DNA from 3 places in the Dactylosporangium sp. NPDC005555 genome. Region 2 is predicted to be linked to each of the others. Evidence: riboswitches for the same ligand, from Rfam matches in the RefSeq annotation. Region 2 holds a riboswitch; each other region holds the start of a gene.
What was found. A riboswitch is a leader RNA that binds a small molecule or an ion and turns the genes downstream of it on or off. The one in region 2 is predicted to bind cyclic di-AMP.

Region 1 (4,853 bases), on a different contig from region 2:
TCGGTTACCAGGCGGGCCCGGGAGCCACTGGGCGCTTCCACCTCAACGCCGTCGACGTCGACAAGCCCGGCGGCCCGCCGATCTGGACCAACACGGCGCTCACCGGCGTCGAGTCGTTCAGTTTCGCCCGCGGTTCCGTGATCGTCACCGGCGCCCCGGACGGCGCGGGCCGTCGCACGATCACCCTGCTCAACGCGTCCAACGGGGTGCCGTTCATCAAGTTCGAGGTCGTCGCCGGGGACCGCTGGGAACTCGTCGGCAAGTACTTCGTGCGGTACCGCGGCGCAGACCACAAACTCGTCGTCACCGACGTCGGCACGCAGAAGGAGATCGCCGTCCTCGACCAGCCGGGTGGCCCGGAGAGCTTCTGGCTGACCGACAACTGGAGCCACCAGCAGGTCCCGACGTCACCGGACGGCGCCGCCATCGACGAGCCTTTGACCGTCGACCCGCACCTCGTGCGTACCGTCGCCGACCGCGGCATCGAGGTGCTGAGCCTGTCCAGCGGCAAGCCCGACGACTCGGCGCCGGGCGTCGCCGGGCCCGAGGACCTCGTGTACCCCTACGAGGAGCAGGTCTTCGTCGCCGCGCCCGGGCCCGGGTACCGCGTCCAGGCGCACGACCGGTTCGAGCTCGGCAAGGTCCAGTGGACGTGGACGTCACCGGACGCGCAGGCCCGCGTCGGGTTGCTCACCGCGTGCGGGGAGCGGCGCGTCTGCGCGGTCGAGCCGCACCGGGTGACCGCCCTGGACATCCGCACCGGCGAGGTCGCCTTCCGCGTCGACGTCGACGGCGCCACGACCCTGCTGCCCGTCGGCGACCGGGTCATGCTCGGCGACGACAGCGGCGCGGTGCTGCTCGACGACACCGGTCGTGTGGTGCGGCGCTGGCCCGGCAGGCGCGCCGCCCGCCTCGACGAGGGCAGCTATCTGCTGCTGCCCGCCGAGGCGCCGACCGGTCCGTTCAGCCTGCTGGGTGTACAGGCGGGCAACGGCGCGACCCGTGACCTGGGCGCCCTCGAGGTGGCCCTCGGCACGTGCACGTGGAGCCACACGTATCTGGCGTGCGCGTCGGCGCCGGGCCGGTTCGTCTTCTACCGGGTCAGGACGCCCTGGTATTCGGGGCGGCTCTGACGCTGCTTCTCCCGGCGCTGCCGCCTCGCCAGGCGGAAGATCGCCACAGCGCCGATCGCGACCCACACGACGTTGAGCACGGCCGAGGGCCAGGCGCCGTTGACGGCCGAGTTGAGCGCGAGCGCCGCGCCGCCGGCGATGTTCAGGCCCTGGAAGACGGCGCCGTCACCGGTGATCCGTTTCGTGGAGACCAGCGCGTACGCGGCGAGGAGACCGGCGGCGCCCGCCCAGCCGATCACCGCGATCATGAGGTCACCGCGTAGGCGCGGACGGTGAACGTGCCCATGCCCGCGATCCGCGGCGGCACGGCCGTGAACTTCCACCCGTCGAGGGGGAGCCGGTCCAGGTCGGTGAGATGCTCGACGACGAAGATCCCGGCGTCGAGCAGCCCGGTGTGCGCCGGGCGGGTCAGGTCCGCGACGTCGTCGATGTTGACCGAGTCGATCCCGACCAGCGCGGGCCGCCGCGCCACCAGCCACTCGACGGCGTCGCGGGTCAGGAACGGCGCGGCCGGGTCACCGTACGCCGGTGTGCCGAAGTGCCTCGACCAGCCCGTGCACACGAGGACGGCGCGATCGGTGACGTCCGTGGCGGCCTTCTGGAGCAGCGCCGCGTCGATCGCACGCTCACCCGTGGCGTCGACGAGGACGCCGGGCAGGTCCGCGACCCGTTCGAGCGGGACGTCGGTGAGGTCGCCGCGGCCCTCGAACCGGTGCGCGGGTGTGTCGAGGTATGTGCCGGTGTTGGCGATCAGGTCGATGCGGCCGATCTGGAAGTCGGTGCCGGGCGCATACCTGCCGCGGGCGTCCTCCCGGGACAGGTAGTCGCTGATCACGGGGCCGGGCATGCCCGGATAGGTGACCAGCCCGGCGTGGATGGGGTGGCTCAGCTCGATGAAACGACTCACGCCTCGCATCGTGGCAGACAGCGCAGCTAACGTGTGAACGAGATTTCCTACAGTTGGACTGAAGCGGGACTGCATTGAACCTCGATCCGCGCCGTCTCGCGGTGCTCGCCGCGATCGCCCGGCGCGGGACCCTCGCCGGCGCCGCGGCCGCGCTGCACGTCACCCCGTCGGCGGTGTCGCAGCAGCTCGCGCAGCTGGAACACACCGTCGGCCGCCCCTTGGTGGACCGGTCCGGGCGCCGCGCGGTGCTGACCGCGGCCGGGCGGGTCCTCGCCGCCCGCGCCGAGGCGATCGGGCGTGAGCTCGCCGAGGCGGAGCGGGAGCTGGCCGCCATGTCCGGCCGCGCCGCCGGCCTGGTCCGGGTCGGGGCGTTCGCGACCGTGATCCGGCACATGCTGATCCCGGCCCTGGCCACGCTCGCCCGCGACCATCCGGACGTGACCTGCTCGATCACCGAGCTCGACGGCCCGCCCGCGCTGCGCGAACTGCGCCTCGGCGGCCTCGACGTGACGATCACCGAGCGGGACGCCACGCTGGGCCTGGAGTCGCGGCGGCAGGTCAGCGCCGTGCCGCTCGGCGAGGACCCGTACCGGGTCGTGGTGCCCGCAGGCTGGCCGCCCGTGCACTCGTACAGCGACCTCGCGGACCGGCCGTGGGTCGCCGGGCCGCCGTCCTCGACGACCGGACAGATCCTGGACCGGCTCGGCCGCGAGCGTGGCTTCACCCCGCGGCGGGTGCACGCGTGCGTCGACTATCCGGTCGTCCTCGCGCTCGTCGCGGCGGGTCAGGGCGCCACGATCGCGCCGGACCTGGCGCTGCGGGACGTGTCCTCGTTGAACCTGCGGGTGACCGATCTCCCGGTCGCCGGTGCGCGCCGGCTGGACGCGCTGGTCACCGCCGGCAGAGCGGCCCTGCCGGCGGTGTCGGCGCTGCTGTCGGTGTTAGTAGATTGACATGTGCACGTGGTTGGTGTGGTCGCTGCTCGGGTCGCCCTGACCGCTGCCGTACGAGTGCCAGCCGCCCGCCGGCGTCCAGATCTGCTTGAACCAGATCACGTACATGACGCCGAGCGCCTGGGCGTTCTTCACCAGCCAGGCGGCGAGCTGCGTGCCGTACTCCTTCGACGCGCCGGTCGCCACGCCGCCGAAGTCCTTCGCGTCGGCGGCGAAGTCACAGGCCCGGCCCTTGGGGTGCTCATACGGCTCGCCCGGCGGCCGCCAGCACGACACGAAGTGGCCGAAGCCCGCCTTCTGCACCTGCTGCAGGGCGTGCAGCGTCCGCGGGGTCAGGCAGCCCTTCGTCGTCGGGTCGGCGGTGCCGCACGACTCGGCCGGCCAGGAACCGTCGGCCCGCCGGGGTGCGGGCTCAGCGGCCTTGCCGGTGGTGTTGCCGCTCCACGTGGTGGACGCGTCGACGGCGTTCTTCGACTGGGCGAGGGCCTCCTCGAGCTCGGCCTTCTGCTTCGTCATCACCGCCATGCTGGCCTGCTGCTTGGCGACCTCGGCGTCGATGGTCGCCTTCGTCCTCGTCAGCTCCTCGCGGGCCTTCGTCACCTGCTTGAGCTGTTCGGCGTTGCCGCGCGCGATGACCTCCAGGGTGCTCACGCGGTCGGCGAACACTCCGGGTGTGCCGCTGTCCAGCAGCGTGGCCGCGCTGCGCAGGCCGCCGCCGTTCTGGTAGGCGGCGATCGACATCGACTGGGTGTCGTCGCGGAGCTCGGCGTACCGCGGCTCCAGCTCGTCCTGCTGCCGCTTCAGGGTCGTCTGTCGTGCGAGCGACGCCGTCAGGACGTTCTGCGCGTCGATGTACGCGCGGTTGGTCTCGTCGAGCTTCTTGATGAGCGCAGGGTCGCCACCCTCACTGGCGTACGCCTGTGAGGCCGTGCCGAGCACCACGGCCGGGGTCAGGAGGATCGCGAGCGCCGTCAGGGCGGCGACGATCCACGGAGGTCTGGACATACTGTTCCCTCCATCGGCCGCCTACCGGGTGAGCTGACGGATTCGGGACGGAACAGTCGCCCCTACCGCTCCGATTCGAGCGGATTCACCCCAAGAAACGTGGTTCCCCGGCCCGCTGGGCACGGCTCGCCGCCGGCCCTCGCCGGCGCGGTCAGCACCTACGAACGGGGCCGCCGCCGACCCTAACCACCTGCGCATTCATCCTTTTCACGGACCTTCGGTAACGGCCCGGTGGCGGTCCGCTCGGGGGCTCTGCGGGTGGCTCGAGGAGGTGGTAGGCTAGCCTCCTAGGAAGGTTTGGGGGACATGAACAGGGTCATTGCGGGGTAAGCGGTGATGGTCAAGGCAAGCAACGGAAGGGGTCTCGGACATGTCGAGAAGTGCTACGAGCACACCGGCCACAGTCGAGGACTGCCTGCGCGTCGGCGCCGGCTTCTCCCAGGGGGACAGGGTCTGGATCGCCGAGCAGTTCGCCACGCTCGACAGTCACCTGGCCGGGTTTCCTGTCGACTCCACCGAGTTCGAGGTGTCGGTGAAGGACCGGTCCGCCCGTGGGCAGAAGGTGACCCTGGAGTGCTGGATCGCCGGCCACCAGAAGATCGTCGCGACATCGTCGGAGGAGGACCTGCACGCCGCGATCAACGAGGTCCGCGACGACCTCCGCCGCCTGCTGAGCGACGCGAAGACCCGCCAGGAGCCGCGGCACAACCGTCGCCTCCGCGAGACCACCATCAACGACGTCATCTCGCCCGAGCTGACCCCGGCCCTGGACGCGGCCTCCGTCGGCGCCGACGCCGTCGTCCCGGATCGGCAGGAGCGGAGCGTCTGACGCACGGTTCGATCGCGGGGCGCGGA
Region 2 (4,853 bases):
TTCCTGCTCGGGAACATCTGGTTGAACTGGGCCTCGCTGACGACAAAGGCTCCGTTCGACGGGGGTGGCGTCGTGGTGCCTCCCCCTCCGCCGCCGTTGCAGGTGTACGGGTCCCAGTACCAGGTGCTGATCGTGGGGCTGTACCCCGGGTTGTCGTGCTCGGCGATGTAGTAGCCGCCGTCCGTGAACTTGACGATGTCCCCGGTGACGTAGTTGCGCCCCTGCTGCCACGCCGGGAAGCTGCACCCGCCCGCGGAGCCGGTCTGCGTCGGCGGCTGCGGCGTGCTCCCGCCGCACGTTCCCTGGTCCTGCCACACCCCGGTGCTCCCGGGCGGCGCTTCGTTCTGCGTCCACCACTTGGCGAGGAAGTTGCGCCCGTTCCGCGACACCGTCGCGCCCCCGGTGTAAACCGACGACGCCTGCCACGCGGGCGCGCAGGAGGCAGCCGACGCCGGCAGCATGTTGAAGACGGCCACGACACCACCGACGACGGCGGTTGCGGCCAGCCCTGCCAGCAGACGCACTCTGGACACCAGATCACTTCCGTTCAGCTCGACTCCGTCCATATGACCAGCCCAAGACCCTCAACAGTACAAACAACATCAATTAATGAACAATCTTTACGGTTTCGCTAAGCCGCGCCGCGCCTCTCCGCGGCGAGCCGCGGGGCGGGGGATTCCCACCCCGCACCCCCAAATGCGCCGCGCGGCGGCGCACTGCCTGCGCGAGCGCGGCAGCTTCCGCGCTCCATCCCGGTGGCTCAGGCCGCATCCCCCGAACCCGAACCGAGTCTGACGTAAAGGAAATTACGACCCGGCGCGCGATGCGTCAGGCCGCTCACCTACTCCGTCACCGCCACCATCACCCCGCCCTGATGCGCGCCGCACGCCTCGATGACGTCCGGCTGGCAGGACCCGTCCGTCCGATTCCGACCCATGACGCATCCGCAGCGACGAGCAGCCGACGCGGTTTGTTCGGCCGGAAGGACGGGCCGCACGCCGTCGGGAGGGCCTCGTCTGAGCAGGTCGGGAACCCCGAAGGCAGTCACGCTGAGCGATCATCGGGTGGCGTAGAACAACCGGGAGGGCATGATTGTTGCAAGGTTGCGAAAACCGTTGAGTGATTTGCGTCACGTGGATTTCTTTTGGCAGGCTTAGGCGACCTGCTGGGATGGCACCGTTTCGAGAGGTGCGTCACAGCGGCGCACAATCGGTGCGCTGCGCGGGCGAATCGCCCTGAGTAGGCTGGCCGTCGGTCTCGTCCGACAAGGTGCCGCCCCCCGCGGCGCCGGGCGCGGCTGCCGCCTAATCGCCGGGTGACCCGGCGAATCGGGGACCCAACCGTAACTGGGGTGAATCCGCGGGCAACCGCGGTAGGGATCGTTCCGTCCCGAACCCGTCAGCTAACCCGGTCGGCGGCCGACGGAAGGAACAACGAGCCAGATGTCATCACGACATCCCGGACGGCGGATCTTCGCCGCTCTGATGACGGCAATGACGGCAGTCACGGCCGCCGTCGTTTACGCCGCCGCGCCCGCTGGGGCCGAGCCGGGCGACGACACGGGCGACGAAGGGTCCAACGCGACGCTCGCCCAGGTCCTCGACGAGAGCACCCGCGCGTGGATCGAGGCGAAGGACAAGTTCGACGCTTCGGTGAAGAGCCAGGCCGATCTCACCGCCAAGCTCGCCGTCACGGAGAAGGATCTGGCGAGGGTCACCGAGCAGGTGGCCGCCATCGCCGTAGCGGCGTATCAGACAGGGCCGCTCAGCACGTTCGTGGCGCTGATGGACTCCGGCAGCCCGACCGGGTTCGCGGAGCGGGCCGGGTCGATCGACGAGATCGCGCGGCACAACGACAACCTGCTGCGCGACCTCAACCAGCTGAAGAAGGACCAGGCGACGCAGAAGGCCGCCCTGGAGGGAGAGGTCAAGCTCCAGCAGGAGCAGGTGGCCGTGATGGCCGCGAAGAAGAAGGAAGCCGAGAAGGGTCTGTCCCAGGCGGGCGGCCCGAGCAACGGCTTCGTCTCCGCGAACCTGCCCCTCGCCGCCCCCTCGCCGCGCAACTCCAGCGGTGGCTGGTCGGCCGAGAGCTGCAAGCAGAACGATCCCACGACCACCGGCTGCATCACGATGCGAACGTTGCACGCGATGCAGCAGGCGCAGGGTGCGGGCTTCAAGCGGTTCGTCTCCTGTTACCGGCCGAGTGGTCCGTACGAGCACCCCAAGGGCCGGGCGTGTGACTTCTCGGTGCAGGCGAAGTCCGGCTTCGGCGGGGTCGCGGCCGGGGAGGACAAGGTCTACGGGGCCAACCTGGCGACCTACTTCGTGAAGAACGCGGACCGGTTGGGCGTCATGTACGTCATCTGGTTCAAACAGGTGTGGACACCCGCGGTCGGCTGGCACCACTACAGCGGCGTCGGCGGGGACCCCTCCAGCGACCACACGAACCACGTGCACCTGTCCATGCTGTAGGCAAGGACGACGTGCCACCTGTGCTCAGCGAGAAGCACCTGTCCATCCTGTAGCTCTCACGTCTGCGGCCGGCCGGCCGATAGGGCAACTGTCGACCGGCCGACGCAGGGTGAGGGGAAACGACGTGAAGCACCGACTCGTGACGCGTAGCGACTTCGACGGTCTGGTGTGCGCCGTCCTGTTGCGTCACCTGGACCTCATCGGCGACATCACGTTCGTGCACCCGAAGGACGTCCAGGACGGCACGGCCGAGATCGGGCCCAACGACATCCTGACGAACCTGCCCTACGCGCCGGGAGCCCATCTCGTCTTCGACCATCACCACTCGGAGACGCTGCGCAACCCGGGCGAGAAGAGCAACTACATCATCGACGCCGGGGCGCCGTCCGCGGCCCGCGTCATCTACGACCACTTCGGCGGCGCGCCGCGCTTCCCGCACGTGTCGGACGAGCTGATGGAAGCGGTCGACAAGGCCGATTCCGCGCAGTACGACATCACGGACATCCTGCAGCCGGTCGGCTGGACGCTGCTGAACTTCCTCATGGACAGCCGCACCGGGCTGGGCCGGTTCCGGCAGTTCAGGATCTCCAACTACCAGCTGATGATGCAGCTCATCGACGCGTGCATCGATCATCAGGACGTCGAGGAGATTCTCGCGCTGCCGGACGTGGCCGAGCGCGCCGAGCTGTTCCGCGAGCAGCAGGAGCTCTTCGTGGACCAGTTGCGGCGGGTGAGCCACGTCGAGGGGGACGTCGTCGTCGTGGATCTCCGGGACGAGGAAGTGATCTACGCCGGGAACCGGTTCATGGTGTACGCCATGTTCCCCGAGGCCCGGGTCTCCATCCACGTGATCTGGGGCAGGCAGAAGCTCAACACGGTGTTCGCGGTGGGCAGGTCGATCCTCGACCGAACGTCTCCGACCGACATCGGCTCGGTGATGCTGCAGTACGGCGGTGGCGGGCACCTCGCGGCCGGCACCTGCCAGGTCCCGCACGACGAGTCGGAGCGGGTCCTGGCGGAGATCGTCGCCAAGGTGGGCGCCCCCAGAGCCGCCGTGCTGAGCAACTAGACCAGCGCGTTGGCCCGGTCGGTGACCTGCAGCAGCACCCGGCCGGCGACGTCGAGCTCCTCAGGGGTCAGGCCGCCGTACAGCGCGGCAGTGATCTCGTCGATGCCGGCGCTGATCGCGTCGTGGCGCTCCCGCCCCAGCGCGGTGAGCGTGATGTCGCCGGTGAACAGCGCGGCGTCTTCGACGACGGCGGCGACGAGCGAGGGGTCGGCCCGCAGGCCGGTCGCCATGCGGGCGACGAGCTCGGCGCGGGTCAGGGACTCAGCGGCGGTGAGGTTGATCGCGACCCACTGCTCGAACGTCGTGCCGGAACGCTCCAGCAGACGGTCGAGCACGGCGCGGGTGGCGCGTTCGGCCTGGCCGAGAATGCGGCCGTTCAGCGTGGTCACAGAGACTCCTTGAGAAGGGCGTTCAGGTCATCGACGAACGCTGAACGGCGATCGGCGGGCAGCGGCGCGAGCAGCTGCTCCATGAGGTCGCGGACGATGCCGACGGCCTGGCCGGTGACCTCATGGCCGTGCGGGGTCAGCACCAGCTGCACCGCCCGCGTGTCCGAAGGGTCGGGGAGCCGGTCGAGCAGGCCCGCCGCTTCCAGGGTCCGGGCCAGCTTCGACACATACAGCGCCTCGAGCCCGGTGTGGTCGGCGAGCTGCCGCTGGCTGGGACGTTCGGAAGACATGCCGTAGAGGCTGGCGAGCAGCGAGTACTGCGCATGGGTGAGCCCCAGCGGCCCGAGCGCCCGGTCGACCGCGACCCGCCACTTCATCGACAGACGCCAGACCAGGAACCCAGGAGTAGGACCACTCATGGGAGAAACAGTACATGGCGATAGTAGCCATGGCTACTAAATCAGAGGATCTCCGTGTCCCGCAGAAGGCGCCACAGGCCGGCGCCGTCGGGGGCCCGAAGCCAGCGCTGCGCCGCGTCGGACGAGGACGGCAGGCGGCGGGTGCTCTCGACGGTGGTCGGGAAGCCGCCGGCGAGGACCGCCTGGGTCGGCGAGAGGTGCCGGATCGCGACCGCCGCGACGCCGTCCGGGTGCTCGGCGACGAACTCCGCGTAGATCTCGGGGTCGTGCTGCCCGTCGTCGCCGACGAGCAGCCACCGGATGTCGGGGAACTCCGAGGCCAGCCGCGCCAGGGACGCCCGCTTGTGCGCCTGGCCGGACCGGAAGAACCGGTCGGGCTGCGGCCCCCAGTCGGTCAGCAGGAGCGGGCCCGCCGGGTACAGGTGCCGCGAAAGGAACCGGGTGAGCGTAGCGGCGACGTTCCACGCGCCGGTCGAGAGATAGAAGACCGGGGCGCCGGGGTTGG
Region 3 (4,853 bases), 330 kb from region 2:
GTTCGGTCACGCCAAGATCGGCGGATACCAGGTCCTGCTGCGGGGCCTGAACCCGCTGATCGCCACGATCAGCACCCCGGACGCGGCACCGGTGATCGCCGCGACCCAGCTGCGCGCCGGCAACGCCGGCTCAGCCCGCGGCGCGGCAGCCCTGGTCGCCGAAGCCGTCGCCACGACCAAGGCCGTCCTGGCGGCGCAGTCCACCACCACGGCCACCACCACGGCGTCGCCCGCAACGGCGGTACCGAGCGAGATCGTGGTCCGTGCAGACTCAGCGTTCTACTCCCGGACGGTGATCACCGCCTGCCGCCGCGGCCGGGTGCGGTTCTCCGTCACCGTCCGCATCGACGCCAAGGTGCGGCGGGCGATCGCCGCGATCGGCGAGGACGCCTGGACCGAAATCCGTTACCCACAGCCGGTCTGGGACGACGACCAGCAGCGGTTCATCTCCCGCGCGCAGATCGCCGAGACCACCTACACCGCGTTCGAAGGCACCCGCCACGAAGTCACCGCCCGGCTCATCGCACGCCGCGTCCCGGACCTCAACAAATCCACAGTGGACGATCAGGGTGAGCTCTTCACCGTCTGGCGTTACCACGCCGCGTTCACCGACAGCCCGTACGTCCTCGTCCAGGCCGAAGCCCAGCACCGCGGCCACGCCATCATCGAACAGGTCTTCGCCGAACTCATCGACGGACCCCTCGCCCACCTACCATCGGGCCGGTTCAACGCCAACAACGCCTGGCTGGCCTGCATCGCCATCGCCCACAACCTGACCCGCGCCGCCGCCACCCTCGCCGGACGACCCCACGCCACAGCCCGCGCCGCCACCATCCGCAGACACCTCATCAACATCGCCGGCCGGATCAGCCGCCACGCCCGCGAACTCACCATCCACCTGCCGCAACACTGGCCCTGGCAACACAACTGGCTACGCCTGTTCACCAACGCACACGCCCCACCCACCTGACCATCCACAGGACAGACACACGCAGCCGACGCCGGCCACCCCCCAGCACCAGACCCACCGAGCCACCGAGCGCACCGACAAACCGGCCGGTCACCCCCACACGCCCCGATCAACACTCCAAGATCATGAACTGACATCAGCACAGCGTCGAAATTTCATCGGTGGATCAGGGCTGAGTCGCATCAGGACAGCTGACAGTTGAGCCAATGGCACGCTAATGGCCCGCGGTGGGTTTCGAGTGACCAGACATGCAAGAGGCCCTGGCTGGACATATGTCCTGACCAGGGCCTTTGTCGTGGAGCGGGTGAAGGGAATCGAACCCTCACTGTCAGCTTGGGAAGCTGATGTTCTGCCATTGAACTACACCCGCGAGCGACGCCTACTGTACCGAATCCGCGGGCGTCGTGCACGGACCATTCCGGCGGGCTCTGGGAACTCGGGCTAAGCGGTCGCGCCAGAGGGTCCTGGTGGAGGTGAGGGGGGAGTCGCGTTGGACGATCATCGCTACCTCGATGGTGAGGGCGTAGAGCTTCCAGTCCACGCGTTGGGCCGCTCGCATCTGCAGGGCGAGGGAGGCCACGACCAGGGGATCCATGACCGGGGCAGCGTGGCCTGAGAGATACGCCTCGTCGGAGGTGTCTTCGGCGGGGAAGCTGTGCAGCGCGTAGCGGCCGTCCCGGTCCAGGTCGTGGCGCTTCGGGGAGGGGAGGATGAAGCAGTAGAGGCCCTCGTCGGTGATGACGGGCATCACGGGGTGGACGCGGGGTCCTCCGTCGGGGCGGATGGTGGCCAGGTAGCCCATGCCCGGGCCGTACTGACAGATCAGGGTGCGGATGGCCGTCGCCAGGAGGGGCTCGGCCGCGGAGAATGAAGCCCACGTCGCCATGCCTCCAAGTTACTCGTACACGTGTACGAAAAGTGTGTGATTCCACGAATGAAGGACAATGGTCCGGTGGGTGACACCGACGCGCTGATCGACCTCCTCAGGAAGTTCAACCTCGAGGCAGACCGGTTCGTCGAGGTGTTCACGCGGGCGCACGGGTTGCACCGCACGGATATGAACGCGGTGGCGTACATCTGGCGGGCAACGGAGGAGGACACGCCGCTCACGCCCGGGGAGCTGGCCAGGACGCTGAGGTTGAGCCCGGCGGCGACGACGGCGCTGCTCGACCGGCTCGAGCGGGCCGGCCATGTCGAGCGGCGGCACGACCTGGCGGATCGGCGTCGGGTACACCTCGTGATGCAGCCGTCGGCGAAGGACCTGGCGCAGGCGTTCTTCGCGCCGCTGGGGCGGCACATGCGCGGGGCGCTGGAGGAGTTCGACGAGGAGGAGCTAGCGATCACTACCAAGGTCCTCAGAAAGATCAACGAGGCGACCGCGAAGGCCACTGAAGAGGCGGCGTAATAGGGTCACAGACGTGCTGCTCTCCGACCGTGACCTGACAAAAGAGCTCGCCGACGGCCAACTCCGGCTGGAGCCCTTCGAAAAAGACCTGGTCCAGCCGTCGAGCATCGACGTGCGGCTCGACCGCTGGTTCCGGGTGTTCAACAACCACCTGTACACCCACATCGACCCGGCGACGCAGCAGGACGATCTCACCGCGATGGTCGAGGTCGAGGACGGGCAGCCGTTCGTGCTGCACCCGGGGGAGTTCGTGCTCGCCTCGACGCTCGAGGTGATCAGCCTCGGCGATCAGCTGGCCGGCCGGCTGGAGGGCAAGTCGAGCCTCGGGCGGCTCGGGCTGCTGACGCACTCGACCGCGGGGTTCATCGACCCGGGGTTCTCCGGGCACGTGACGCTCGAGCTGTCCAATGTGGCCAACCTGCCGATCATGCTCTGGCCGGGGATGAAAATCGGGCAGCTGTGCATCTTCCGGCTGTCGAGCCCGTCAGAGCATCCCTACGGGTCCGCGGTCTACGGCAGCAGGTACCAGGGCCAGCGCGGCCCGACGGCGAGCCGCTCCTATCAGAACTGGCGCACCTGGCCCACAACGACGTAAGGGGGCCGAAGCCCCCCTTGGTCGAAACCGGAAACTAGCCCACTCTGCCGTATCCCGCGATCGGCGCACTGTCGATCTTCTTCATGCGGACCACGTCGCCGCTGGTCGGGGCGTGGACCATCCAGCCGCCGCCGACATACAGGCCGACGTGGTGCAGGTCGCTGTAGAAGAAGACCAGGTCGCCGGCCTTCAGGTCGGCGCGGGTGACGCGCTTCGTGTCTGAGTACTGCCACTTCGTGTAGTGGCGCAGCGTGTGGCCGGCCTGCTTCCACGCGTACAGCGTGAGGCCCGAGCAGTCGAACGTGCTGGGACCCTCGGCCGCCCACACGTACTTCTTGCCGATCTGCTGGCAGGCGACCTGCGCGGCCTTCGCGGCGTCGCCGCCGGAGTATTCGACCGGGCAGGCGACGGGGCGCAGCTCGCCGGTCGCGCCGCCGGACCCATACGCCTTGGTGCGCATGTCGTTGAGCTGCTTGATCTCGGCGTTGATGGTGGTCTCTTTGGCCGCCATCTCGGCCTCGGCGGCCTTCTGCGTGGCGATCAGGTCGTCGAGCGGCTTCTTCTGGTCGTCGAGGACCTTCTTGCTGTCCATGACGTCCTTGATGCCGGCGGCCTCGTCCTTGGCCAGCATGTTGAGCATGACCAGCTGCTCGGCGAAGGTGTCCGGCGAGCCGGTCGTCATCAGCGCGTTGAAGCTGGAGACGCGGCCGGTCTTGTACTGCAGGACCGAGAACGCGCTGACCCGCAGCAGGGCGGAGTCGACCTGCGCCTGGAGCGGGTCGATCTGGTTCTTGAGTGCCGTCTGCTTCGCCAGGTTGGCCTTCAGCTCGCCCTTGAGCTGGTTGTGCTGCTCGATGATGGGCTCGACTTCATTCCACTTCTTGTCGATCTGCGCTTCGAGCTCGGCCGGGGTCGGGTCCGCCTTGGCGGCTCCGGTGATCCCGATGGCGAGCGACAGGCCGCCGAGTGTAGCGACGAGGAGCCGAACCAGACGGTTGGGCCGCATCGAGGAGATACTCCTTCTTCCAGCCGCCTACCGGGTTAGCTGACGGGTTCGGACGGGAAGGTCGTCCTACCGCGACGTGTCGCGGATTCACCCCAAATGGCGCAGGTGGGTCCCCGGTTCAAAGAAAAATTCGACTCGGCGGTGCCGTCTGGCGCGCCCGTGCTGGGCGCGGACATCCATCCGACCGGAATTCACGTTATGGCGACCGCTCCGAACGGGCAAGTCGATCCTCGATTGTTGTCCGAATTGGGCGAAAAGTCAGGCCACTCCGGCGACAAACACGTCATCAATTGCACCGATGAACTGGTCGTTGTTCGCACTGGTGCCCTTGCCACCAATACAGAGGGGATCCGGGTTCACTATGGACAGTGACGAAGGGATCGGCGATCTTCCCTTGATCCGACCGTCGACAGCCACTGTGAGCAGGGCGTCACTGCGCGAACACTCGATCTGGTGCCACCGTCCGTCGGCCACGGTCAGCGACGCGAGGGCTACATAAATGGTAGGTCCAGAAGTGCCGACAATCACACAACTGGGACGCCCCGCGGCACCGTCCACCTGCAACTTGAACTGACTGCCACCGACCGAGAACCCTTTTTGCAGCACATTGGCGCCCTTGGAAGTCTCATCCGGCGCTACGAGCACACTGGCGCCATAGGTGAACGCGCCCTGTCCCGGATTGAGGAATTCCGCGGGGCCGCTCTGCAGGATGGCACGTGCACAACTCTCCGCACCGTAATGCTCACACGGCTGCGGAAATCGCACCGCGAGTCCGCCGTTGTGCGGCACCGTCGACAGGTCCCCGCCGGCCTTGCGGACCCGCAGCGGCAGCCGGCCCGCACCGTCCAGGACTGGACCGATGATGCCGCTGTCGAAG

Region 1: it holds a riboswitch for cyclic di-AMP, as region 2 does, so the genes downstream of both, ABZS58_RS29840 (hypothetical protein) here and ABZS58_RS04190 (hypothetical protein) in region 2, are expected to answer to the same signal.
Region 3: it holds a riboswitch for cyclic di-AMP, as region 2 does, so the genes downstream of both, ABZS58_RS02680 (NlpC/P60 family protein) here and ABZS58_RS04190 (hypothetical protein) in region 2, are expected to answer to the same signal.

Annotation. Positions count from the first base shown of each region.
Region 1 is NZ_JBEXDG010000030.1:74,665-79,517, forward strand. Features, by position in the region: gene ABZS58_RS29820 (hypothetical protein) at 1-1,133, shown strand, start outside; gene ABZS58_RS29825 (hypothetical protein) at 1,094-1,381, opposite strand; gene ABZS58_RS29830 (cyclase family protein) at 1,378-2,040, opposite strand; gene ABZS58_RS29835 (LysR substrate-binding domain-containing protein) at 2,115-2,993, shown strand; gene ABZS58_RS29840 (hypothetical protein) at 2,982-3,998, opposite strand; cyclic di-AMP (ydaO/yuaA leader) riboswitch at 4,001-4,140, opposite strand; gene ABZS58_RS29845 (HPF/RaiA family ribosome-associated protein) at 4,369-4,827, shown strand.
Region 2 is NZ_JBEXDG010000002.1:329,764-334,616, reverse strand. Features, by position in the region: gene ABZS58_RS04195 (glycoside hydrolase family 19 protein) at 1-533, opposite strand, end outside; cyclic di-AMP (ydaO/yuaA leader) riboswitch at 1,292-1,433, shown strand; gene ABZS58_RS04190 (hypothetical protein) at 1,494-2,471, shown strand; gene ABZS58_RS04185 (exopolyphosphatase) at 2,611-3,540, shown strand; gene ABZS58_RS04180 (hypothetical protein) at 3,537-3,929, opposite strand; gene ABZS58_RS04175 (MarR family transcriptional regulator) at 3,926-4,348, opposite strand; gene ABZS58_RS04170 (phosphatase domain-containing protein) at 4,390-4,853, opposite strand, start outside.
Region 3 is NZ_JBEXDG010000002.1:4,401-9,253, forward strand. Features, by position in the region: gene ABZS58_RS02655 (IS1380 family transposase) at 1-970, shown strand, start outside; tRNA gene ABZS58_RS02660 (tRNA-Gly) at 1,267-1,340, opposite strand; gene ABZS58_RS02665 (pyridoxamine 5'-phosphate oxidase) at 1,350-1,856, opposite strand; gene ABZS58_RS02670 (MarR family transcriptional regulator) at 1,923-2,375, shown strand; gene dcd (dCTP deaminase) at 2,389-2,970, shown strand; gene ABZS58_RS02680 (NlpC/P60 family protein) at 3,005-3,976, opposite strand; cyclic di-AMP (ydaO/yuaA leader) riboswitch at 3,985-4,127, opposite strand; gene ABZS58_RS02685 (LamG-like jellyroll fold domain-containing protein) at 4,235-4,853, opposite strand, start outside.